One region of the Micromonospora sp. CNZ303 genome, then DNA from elsewhere that is predicted to be linked to it. Evidence: predicted binding sites of a transcription regulator. Region 1 holds the regulator's gene; each other region holds the start of a gene.
The links. Region 1 encodes HrcA, which represses chaperone genes, less so after heat shock. Its sites were predicted from a motif close to GGTTNGCACNCTCNNNNNGAGNGTGCNAACC; they were not measured.
Positions count from the first base shown of each region.

Region 2: a site for HrcA is predicted at 1,438-1,468, ahead of groL (chaperonin GroEL). Genes of this name have one in related genera too.
Region 3: a site for HrcA is predicted at 1,798-1,828, ahead of groES (co-chaperone GroES). Genes of this name have one in related genera too.

Region 1 is NZ_SLVT01000026.1:34,393-37,665, forward strand. Features, by position in the region: gene dnaJ (molecular chaperone DnaJ) at 1-723, opposite strand, end outside; gene hrcA (heat-inducible transcriptional repressor HrcA) at 797-1,819, opposite strand; gene EV374_RS29410 (DUF4870 domain-containing protein) at 2,064-2,780, shown strand; gene hemW (radical SAM family heme chaperone HemW) at 2,821-3,273, opposite strand, start outside.
Region 2 is NZ_SLVT01000021.1:108,408-111,680, forward strand. Features, by position in the region: gene EV374_RS27005 (cold-shock protein) at 1-35, shown strand, start outside; gene EV374_RS27010 (DUF3824 domain-containing protein) at 242-1,390, shown strand; gene groL (chaperonin GroEL) at 1,665-3,273, shown strand, end outside.
Region 3 is NZ_SLVT01000001.1:299,641-302,913, forward strand. Features, by position in the region: gene ybaK (Cys-tRNA(Pro) deacylase) at 1-425, opposite strand, end outside; gene EV374_RS01510 (THUMP-like domain-containing protein) at 489-1,712, opposite strand; gene groES (co-chaperone GroES) at 1,962-2,276, shown strand; gene groL (chaperonin GroEL) at 2,347-3,273, shown strand, end outside.

The DNA of each region.
Region 1 (3,273 bases):
CTCACCCTGCTGGGCGAGGCGGATGCGCATGCCGTCCTCGACGCCGGCCGGGATCTTGACGGTCAGCGAACGCCGGGTGCGGACGCGGCCGTCGCCGGCGCAGGTCGGGCACGGGTGCGGGATGGTGGTGCCGTATCCCTGGCAGACCGTGCACGGCCGGGCGGAGACCACCTGGCCGAGGAAGGTGCGCTGCACGGACTGCACCTCGCCCCGGCCGGCGCACGCCTCACAGGTGGCCAGGTGGGTGCCGGCCGCCGTGCCGGCGCCGGAGCAGGTGGTGCAGAGCACAGCGGTGTCGACGGTGATCGGCGCCTCGACGCCGAACGCGGTCTCGTGCAGGTCCAACTCCAGCCGCAGGATCGCGTCGGCGCCGGGCCGGGTCCGCGGTCGCGGACCCCGCGAACCGCCGGCCGCGCCGCCGAAGAACGCGTCCATGATGTCCTGGAAACCGACGAACGGGCCGGCGCCGCCCGGGCCGCCCGGGCCGCCCGCTCCCCCGCCGCCGGGGGCGAGCGGGTCACCGCCCAGGTCGACGATCTGCCGTTTCCGGTCGTCCGAGAGGACCTCGTACGCGGCGTTGATGTCCTTGAACTTCTCCTGGGCCTCCGGATCCGGATTCACGTCCGGGTGGAACTGCCGCGCCAACTTGCGGTAGGCGCGCTTGATCTCGTCGTCGGAGGCTTCCCGGCTCACGCCGAGAATGCCGTAGTAGTCCCTGGCCACTGCGTTCCGTGTCCTCATGTTCGTCTCGCGTTGCGCCGGTCGGCGGCCGGAGCCGGCCGTCGGCCCTGACTGGTCAGTTCTGGGCCAGCAGCTCGCCCACGTAGCGTGCCACGGCCCGCACCGTGGCGATGGTGCCGGGGTAGTCCATCCGGGTCGGCCCCAGCACGCCGAGGCCGCCGACGCTGGTCGCGCCCGGCCCGTAGCCGGTGCTGACCACCGAGGCGGCGCGCAGGTTGTCGATCTCGTTCTCGTCGCCGATCAGCACCCGCGTCGTGCTCGGCTCCGCCTCGCCGATGAGCTTGAGCATGACGACCTCCTCCTCCAGCGCCTCCAGGATGGGGCGCAGGGAGCCCTGGAAGTCGAGCAGCCCGCCGCGGGTGAGGTTGGCCGTCCCGGCCAGCGCGATCCGCTCCTCGTGCCGCTCGATCAGCGTCTCCAGCAGCACGGTGGAGAGGGTGGTCATGGCCGGGCGCAGGTGCGGCACCGACTCCTCGACGAGCGCCTGCACCAGCGGCGGGGTCTCCGACAGCCGGGTGCCGACCAGCTTCTCGTTGACCAGCCGGCGCAGGTCCGTGACGTCGTCGGCGCGGATCGGCGCGGGCAGCTCGACCAGCCGCTGCTCGACCCGGCCGGTGTCGGCGATCATGACCAGCATCAGCCGGGTGGTGGAGATCGGCACCAGCTCCAGGTGGCGCACCGAGGAACGGGCCAGGCTCGGGTACTGCACGACGGCGACCTGCCGGGTGAGTTGCGCCAGCAGCCGGACGGTGCGGTGCACCACGTCGTCGAGGTCGACGGCGCCGACCAGGAAACGCTCGATCGCCCGCCTTTCGGCCGGGCTGAGCGGCTTCACCCGAGACAGCCGGTCCACGAAGAGCCGGTAGCCCCGGTCGGTGGGCACCCGGCCGGCGCTGGTGTGCGGCTGGCGGATGTAGCCCTCCTCCTCCAGCACGGCCATGTCGTTGCGGACGGTCGCCGGTGAGACCCCCAGCTGGTGCCGCTCGACCAGCGCCTTGCTGCCGACGGGCTCCTGCGTGGCGACGTAGTCCTCGACGATCGCGCGCAGCACGGCGAGCTTGCGGTCGTCGAGACCCATCCTCCCCACCTCCTGTCGCACGTCGGCCCCGGCACGCGGGGGGCCGGGGCGGGCTGCTGGCACTCGACTGTAGCGAGTGCCAGTCTACGTCGGCGGGGCCGCCGACGCGATGATCGACCTGGGGTGATCAGTCCGATCGGCGACCGCGCGGGCCCGCCCGGCGCCCCCGTGGGGCCGGTGTTCCGGGCGTCCCGGCCGGTGTCGCGCTGGTGCCGCCTTGCCGGCTGCCCCTACCGTGACCTTCATGACTGAACCACCTCGCCCTCCCGGCGCGGGGGACCCCGGCTTCCCGCCGGACCCGACCGCCCCGTCGGGGGTTCCCGGCCCCGCCGGCTCCGGCGACCCCACCGCACCACTGTCCGGGGCACCGGGCCCGGGCAGCCATCCTCCACCCGGTGGCTATCCGCCGCCCACCGGTGACCAGCCGCCGTCGGGCGGCTACGGACCGCCCGGCGACTACCCGCCGCCCGGCGGCTACGGACCGCCCGGCGACCACCCACCGTCCGGCGGCTACGGACCGCCCGGAGGCTTCCCCCCGCCCGGCGGCTACGGAGCGCCGGGGGCCGGCTATCCGGCCGGTGGCGGCTACGGACCGCCGACGGGCGGCTACGCCAGCAACGAGGACAAGACCTGGGCCCTGATCGCCCACTTCGGCGGGCCGGTCGGCGTGATCGTCGGCGGCGGCATGCTCGGCTGGCTGGCACCGCTCATCGCGCTGATGGTCCGGGGGCAGCAGTCGCCGACCGCCCGGGCGCACGCCGCCGCGGCGCTGAACTTCCAGCTCACCTGGACGATCGTCGGGGTGCTGAGCTGGGTGGTCACGCTGATCACCTGCGGGGTGCTGTTCTTCGTCCCCATGCTCGTCTGGCTGGTGCCGCTGATCTTCGGCGTCATCGGCGGGCTCAAGGCCAACGAGGGCGTGCTCTACCGCTACCCGCTGACCTACACCTTCACCAAGTGACCCGGGTCGGCCGCTCCCCCGGCCGGCCCCGGCACGCGGTTCAGGGCAGCAGGTCACGCACGACCGCGTCGGCGAGCAGCCGGCCGCGCAGGGTCAGCACGGCCCGCCCGGCCGCGTGCTCGTCGGCGGCCAGCAGCCCGGCGCCGAGGGCCCGCGCGGCACCGGCCCGACCGGCGTCGTCGAGGGCGTCCAGGGGCAGCCCGGAGGCGAGGCGCAGCCGGAGCATGACGTCCTCCATGTGCGCCTCGTCGGCCGTGAGCACCTCGCGGGCCAGGCCGGGCGAGCCGCCCGCCGCCAGCCGCTTCGCGTACGTCGTGGGGTGCTTGACGTTCCACCAGCGCACGCCGCCGACGTGGCTGTGCGCCCCCGGGCCGAGGCCCCACCAGTCGGCCCCGGTCCAGTAGAGCAGGTTGTGCCGGCACCGGGCCGCCTCGTCGCGGGCCCAGTTCGACACCTCGTACCAGGAGAGGCCGGCCGCGCCGAGGGCGGCGTC
Region 2 (3,273 bases), on a different contig from region 1:
GCCCCCAGGCCGAGCGCGTGCGCGTCATCGCCTGACGGGCGTCCCTCCCGCGCCCCCGCGCCGACCGCCCTCCCGACCACCGGTCGTGGGGCACCGGCCGGGGGTGGCCCGGGCGGTCGTCGGCCGGTCCGCTCCACGGGGGCGGGCTGTCGGCCGATCTGCTCCACGGGGGCGGGCTTCGGCGCGGTTGCGTCGGCAGGGGAGGATCGTGAGCCGTTCCAGCCATCGCTGAGGAGGGTTCATGTCCGACCAGCCACCCCAGGCCGCGCCGCCCCCGGGAGATCCCGACCCCTCCGCGACGCCCCCCGTCGGCCCGGGCGGTGCTGCGCCGACGGGCCCGCAACAGCCGCAGGACTGGGTCTTCCCGCCCACCGGCGGGTACCCGGTCGGCTCCGGCCCGTACGGCGGGCAGCCGTGGTACCCGGGCGCCCCGGTCGCGTATCCCGGGCAACCGGGCGCCCCGGTCGCGTATCCCGGGCAACCGGGCGCCCCGGTCGCGTACCCCGGGCAGCCGGTCCACGGGTGGTACCCGCCGGGGCACGGCCTCGACCCGGCCGACCTGCTCGTCACCCCGCCCGGCGCGGGCGTCAACGGCTGGTTCGGCCGGTGCGTCGGCGCGGTGCGCCGGGGCTGGCGGCTGCTGCTGCCGATCCTGCTGCTCACCCAGGCGCTGCCGGCCCTGGTGGTGTCGATGCTCTCGCTGGTCGTCGACCCGAGCGCCAAGTGGGAGGAGTCGATGGCCGGCGACCCGGCGGCGCTGCCCGACACCTTCCTGACCGACACGGTCGTCCTGCTGTCCGTGGTGCTGGGCGGCGCCCTCATCTTCGGCTTCGTGCAGAGCCTCGGCTGGGCCGCCGGCACCTGGGTGGTCACCCGGCAGGCGTCCGGTCAACCGGTGAGCGTGGGCGCCGCCCTCTCCTATGGGGTGCGCCGGGCGCTGGGCCTCTGGGGCTGGACCCTGCTGATGAGCGTGATCATCGGGCTCGGGGTCTGCCTCTGCGTGATCCCCGGCATCTACTTCGCCTTCGCGCTGAGCATGGCCGGCCCGGTCTACCTGTTCGAGCGGCAGCACCCGATCGGCCGTTCCTTCCGCATGTTCCACGACCGGCTCGGTCTGCTGCTCGGCCGGGTGGCGCTGGTGGCGGCGGCGGTGATCGTCGGCAGCGGGGCCGCCGGCATGGTGGAGGGCATCGGCACGCTGCCGTTCGGCACCACCCCGCTGGAGTCGCCCGGCACGGCGGTCGGCGTGCTCGTGGTGACGCTGGTGGGTGCGGTGCTGGCCCTGCCGACCCACCTCGCCCAGCTGGTCGGCCTGGTCGTCACGTACGCCGAGCAGCGCGCCCACGAGGGGCCGGTGGACAGCGCGCGGCTCGCCAGCGAACTCGGCTGACCGGGCCCATCGTGCTTGCACTCGGCAGGGGAGAGTGCTAAACAAGTCATTGGCACTCGCATACCGTGAGTGCCAATGGTCGGGGCGGTAGGGCCACGGTCGTAGCGGCGTCCAGACGCGGCTGCGGCACATGGCCGGTCGTCGCGGGCTATCCGGCCCGGCCGAGGAGACGTCGTCGTCGCCAGGTGGCGACGTCCCAAGGTGCGTACACCAGGCGGCCCATCCGGGACACACACTCCGGGTGGCCCGTGAGTGTCCAGGAGGACAACGCCGTATGGCCAAGATGATCGCGTTCGACGAAGAGGCGCGCCGCGGCCTCGAGCGGGGCATGAACCAGCTCGCCGACGCCGTGAAGGTGACCCTCGGCCCCAAGGGCCGCAACGTCGTCCTCGAGAAGAAGTGGGGTGCCCCCACCATCACCAACGATGGTGTGAGCATCGCCAAGGAGATCGAGCTCGAGGACCCCTACGAGAAGATCGGCGCCGAGCTGGTCAAGGAGGTCGCGAAGAAGACCGACGACGTCGCCGGTGACGGCACGACGACGGCGACCGTCCTGGCCCAGGCCCTGGTCCGCGAGGGCCTGCGCAACGTGGCCGCCGGTGCCAACCCGATGGCCCTGAAGCGGGGCATCGAGGCCGCCGTGGCCAGCGTCTCGGAGGAGCTGCTCAAGCTCGCCAAGGACGTCGAGACCAAGGAGCAGATCGCCTCCACCGCCTCCATCTCCGCCGGTGACACCAGCGTCGGCGAGATCATCGCCGAGGCGATGGACAAGGTGGGCAAGGAAGGCGTCATCACCGTCGAGGAGAGCAACACCTTCGGGCTGGAGCTGGAGCTCACCGAGGGTATGCGCTTCGACAAGGGCTACATCTCGGCCTACTTCATGACCGACCCGGAGCGCATGGAGGCCGTCTTCGACGACCCCTACCTCCTGATCGTCAACAGCAAGATCTCGTCGGTGAAGGACCTGCTCCCGATCCTGGAGAAGGTCATGCAGTCGGGCAAGCCGCTGCTGATCATCGCCGAGGACATCGAGGGCGAGGCCCTGGCGACCCTGGTCGTCAACAAGGTCCGGGGCACCTTCAAGTCCGTCGCCGTCAAGGCGCCGGGCTTCGGTGACCGCCGCAAGGCCATGCTGGCCGACATCGCCATCCTCACCGGTGGCCAGGTCATCAGTGAGGAGGTCGGCCTCAAGCTGGACGCCGTCGGCCTCGACATGCTGGGCCGCGCCCGCAAGGTCGTGGTGACCAAGGACGAGACCACCATCGTCGACGGTGCCGGCGACGCCGAGCAGATCCAGGGCCGGGTCAACCAGATCCGGGCCGAGATCGACAAGAGCGACTCCGACTACGACCGCGAGAAGCTGCAGGAGCGGCTGGCCAAGCTGGCCGGCGGCGTCGCGGTGATCAAGGTCGGCGCGGCCACCGAGGTCGAGCTGAAGGAGCGCAAGCACCGCATCGAGGACGCCGTCCGCAACGCGAAGGCCGCCGTCGAGGAGGGCATCGTCCCGGGTGGTGGCGTCGCGCTGGTGCAGGCCGGCAAGACCGCCTTCGACAAGCTGGACCTGGTCGGCGACGAGGCGACCGGCGCGCAGATCGTCAAGATCGCGCTGGACGCCCCGCTGCGGCAGATCGCCGTCAACGCCGGTCTCGAGGGTGGCGTGGTCGTCGAGCACGTCCGCAACCTCAACCCGGGTCACGGCCTCAACGCCGCCAACGGCGAGTACGTCGACCTGCTGGCCGCGGGCATCATCGACCCGGCCAAGGTGACCCGCTCGGCGCTGCAGAACGCCTCGTCGATCGCGGCGCTCTTCCTCACCACCGAGGCCGTCGTGGCGGACAAGCCGGAGAAGACCCCGGCCGCCCCGGCTGGTCCGGGTGGCGGGG
Region 3 (3,273 bases), on a different contig from region 1:
GGGGCGAGCTGGAGCTGGAGCCCGCGCCGGCCCGCCGAGACGTAGACGGTGGGATGGTCGAGCGCCGACGAGTCGAGCACCGTGGGCAGCCGCCGGCGCTGGCCGAGCGGGCTGATCCCGCCGCGCACGTAGCCGGTGGCCCGTTCGGCGACCGCCCGGTCGGCCATGGCGGCCCGCTTCCCGCCGACCGCCGCGGCGAGCGCCTTGAGGTCCAGCTCGCCGGTGACCGGCACGACCGCCACCGTCAGCGCACCGTCGACCTCGGCGACCAGCGACTTGAAGACCCGCTCCGGCGGCACCCCCAGGGCCGCCGCGACCAGCGCGCCGTAGTGGGGCGCGTCCGGGGAGACGTCGTACGGATGGGTGCTGTGGGCGATCTTCCGCTTCGTCAGCAGCGCGGTCGCCGGAGTGCCCTGTCCCGCCATGACGGTCAAGCTAACCCGACCCCGTACGACCCGCGAGCCGAAAAGGCCGGCCGCCCCCGCGCGCTACCCGACCGGCCGGCAGACCAGCGCCGTCGGCGCCCCGGCGACCCGGGTCAGCACCAGGCTGGCCGCCTCGTCCCCGGTCAGCCGCAGGTCCCGGCGGAGCTTCTCCGGCTCCAGGGCGGACCCGCGCTTGAGGATCTCCACCCGCCCGACCCGGCGCTCCCGCAGCAGCGCGCGCAGCCGCTTGAGCGAGAACGGCAGCACGTCGGTGACCTCCAGGCAGCGGGCGAACGGCGTCGGCGTCGGCGTGTCCGCGTAGAGGTAGGCGATGCTCGGGTCCGCCAGCGTCGCGCCCAGCGTCTCGGCCAGCTCCGCGACCAGGTGCGCGCGGACCACCGCCGGGTCGGGGTCGTACAGGAAGCGGCGCGCCGGGCCGACCGGTGCCTCGGCGTCCCCGGAGCCCGTCAGCTGATTGCAGGGGACCCTTCCTCTACCGGAAGCGTTAACAGGGGACCCTTCCTTACCGCGCAGCAGGGTGGCGCGGCGGGGGACCTGCGCCAGCTCGCCGCACCACAGGGCCGCCTCGACCAGGTCGCCGTCGACGCTCACCCACTCCGCCTCGGCGCCCGCCGGGACCAGCGCGTGGTCGATGCCGGGCGCCACCTTCACGACGGTGTGCGGCACCCGCTCCGCCAGCCCGACGACGAAGTCCCAGGGCGGCGAGTAGGCGTTCGGGTCGAAGATCCGCCGCCCGGTGCCCGCCTTCCGGCGCGCCGGGTCGCAGAACACCCCGTCGACCCGGTCCACGTCGAACGCCGTGGCGTCGCCGCACTCCACCGTGAACAGCTCGGCCAGCCCGGCCGCCTCGGCGTTCGCGGCGGCCATCGCGGCGGTCAGCGGGTCGGCCTCCACGCCGTACACCCGGATGCCGGCGCGGGCGGCGGCGAGCGCGTCCGCGCCGAGGCCGCAGCCGAGGTCGGCGAGGACGCGCACCCCGGCGGCCCGCAGCCGCTCGGCCCGCCGTGCCGCGACGACGCCCCGCGTGGCCTGCTCCAACCCGGCCCGGGTGAGGAACATCCCGGCCGCCGCCGGCCCGAACTTGCCGACCGCCCGGCGGCGCAGCTCGGCCTGGGTGAGGGCGGCCGACGCCAGGCCGGCCGGCAGCCCCGTCGAGCGGAGCGCGGCCGCCGCGGCCAGCGGATCGCCGCCGGCCACCCGCGCGGCGGCGGCGAGTGCGGCCGACCCCTCGGGCGTACGCAGGGCGGCGAGTTGGTCGAGATCCACCCGGTCATTGTGGTCGGCGGACCCGACGCGCCGGCCGGCGGGTTGGCACTCTCCTTGACGGAGTGCTAGCCGAGGAATAACCTGCGATTAGCACTCTCACCCCGAGGGTGCCAGCTTCCGGGCCTCGTGGCCCGGGCGCTGAACGCCAGGCGGACCGGCACCCGCGACGACGGCCCCGCCCGGTGGCATGTGGCAGATTGACGCCGGTCGGCTCGCCGACCGGTAACGAAACCAGTACCCCAGGAGGGTATGCCCGTGACTACCGCGACCAAGGTTGCGATCAAGCCGCTCGAGGACCGGATCCTGGTCCAGGCGAACGAGGCTGAGACCACCACGGCGTCGGGCATCGTGATCCCCGACACCGCCAAGGAGAAGCCGCAGGAGGGCACCGTCCTCGCTGTCGGCCCGGGCCGGATCGACGACAAGGGCAACCGGATCCCGGTTGACGTCTCCGTCGGCGACACCGTCATCTACTCGAAGTACGGCGGCACCGAGGTCAAGTACGCCGGCGAGGAGTACCTGGTGCTCTCCGCCCGCGACGTCCTCGCGGTCATCGAGAAGTAAGCAACCGATCAGTGTCGTCGCCCCGGTCCGGCTCGCCGGGCCGGGGCGACGACGCTTCGAAGGGACATTCATGGCGAAGATCCTGAGCTTCTCGGACGACGCCCGGCACCTGCTCGAGCACGGTGTCAACGCCCTCGCGGACGCGGTCAAGGTCACCCTCGGCCCGCGCGGGCGCAACGTCGTCCTGGACAAGAAGTTCGGTGTGCCCACGATCACCAACGACGGCGTGACCATCGCCAAGGAGATCGAGCTCACCAACCCCTACGAGAACCTCGGTGCGCAGCTGGTCAAGGAGGTGGCGACCAAGACCAACGACGTCGCCGGCGACGGGACCACCACCGCCACCGTGCTGGCCCAGGCCATGGTCCGCGAGGGCCTGCGCAACGTCACGGCCGGCGCCAACCCGGCCGGCCTCAAGCGGGGCATCGACGCGGCGGCCACCAAGGTCTCCGAGGCGCTGCTCGGCCGCGCCGTCGAGGTCGCCGACAAGAAGTCGATCGCGCACGTCGCGACGATCTCCGCGCAGGACGCCACGATCGGCGAGCTGATCGCCGAGGCGATGGAGAGGGTCGGCCGCGACGGTGTCATCACCGTCGAGGAGGGCTCCGCCCTGCACACCGAGCTGGACGTGACCGAGGGTCTCCAGTTCGACAAGGGCTTCATCTCGCCGAACTTCGTCACCGACATGGAGTCGCAGGAGTCGGTCCTGGAGGACCCGTACATCCTGATCACGACCCAGAAGATCTCGGCGATCGAGGAGCTGCTGCCGCTGCTGGAGAAGGTCCTCCAGAACAGCAAGCCGCTGCTGATCATCGCCGAGGACGTCGACGGCCAGGCGCTGTCGACGCTGGTGGTCAACTCGATCCGCAAGACCCTTAAGGTCTGCGCGGTCAAGGCCCCCGGCTTCGGTGACCGGCGCAAGGCGATGCTCCAGGACATGGCGATCCTCACCGGCGCCGAGCTGGTCGCGCCCGAGCTGGGCTACAAGCTCGACCAG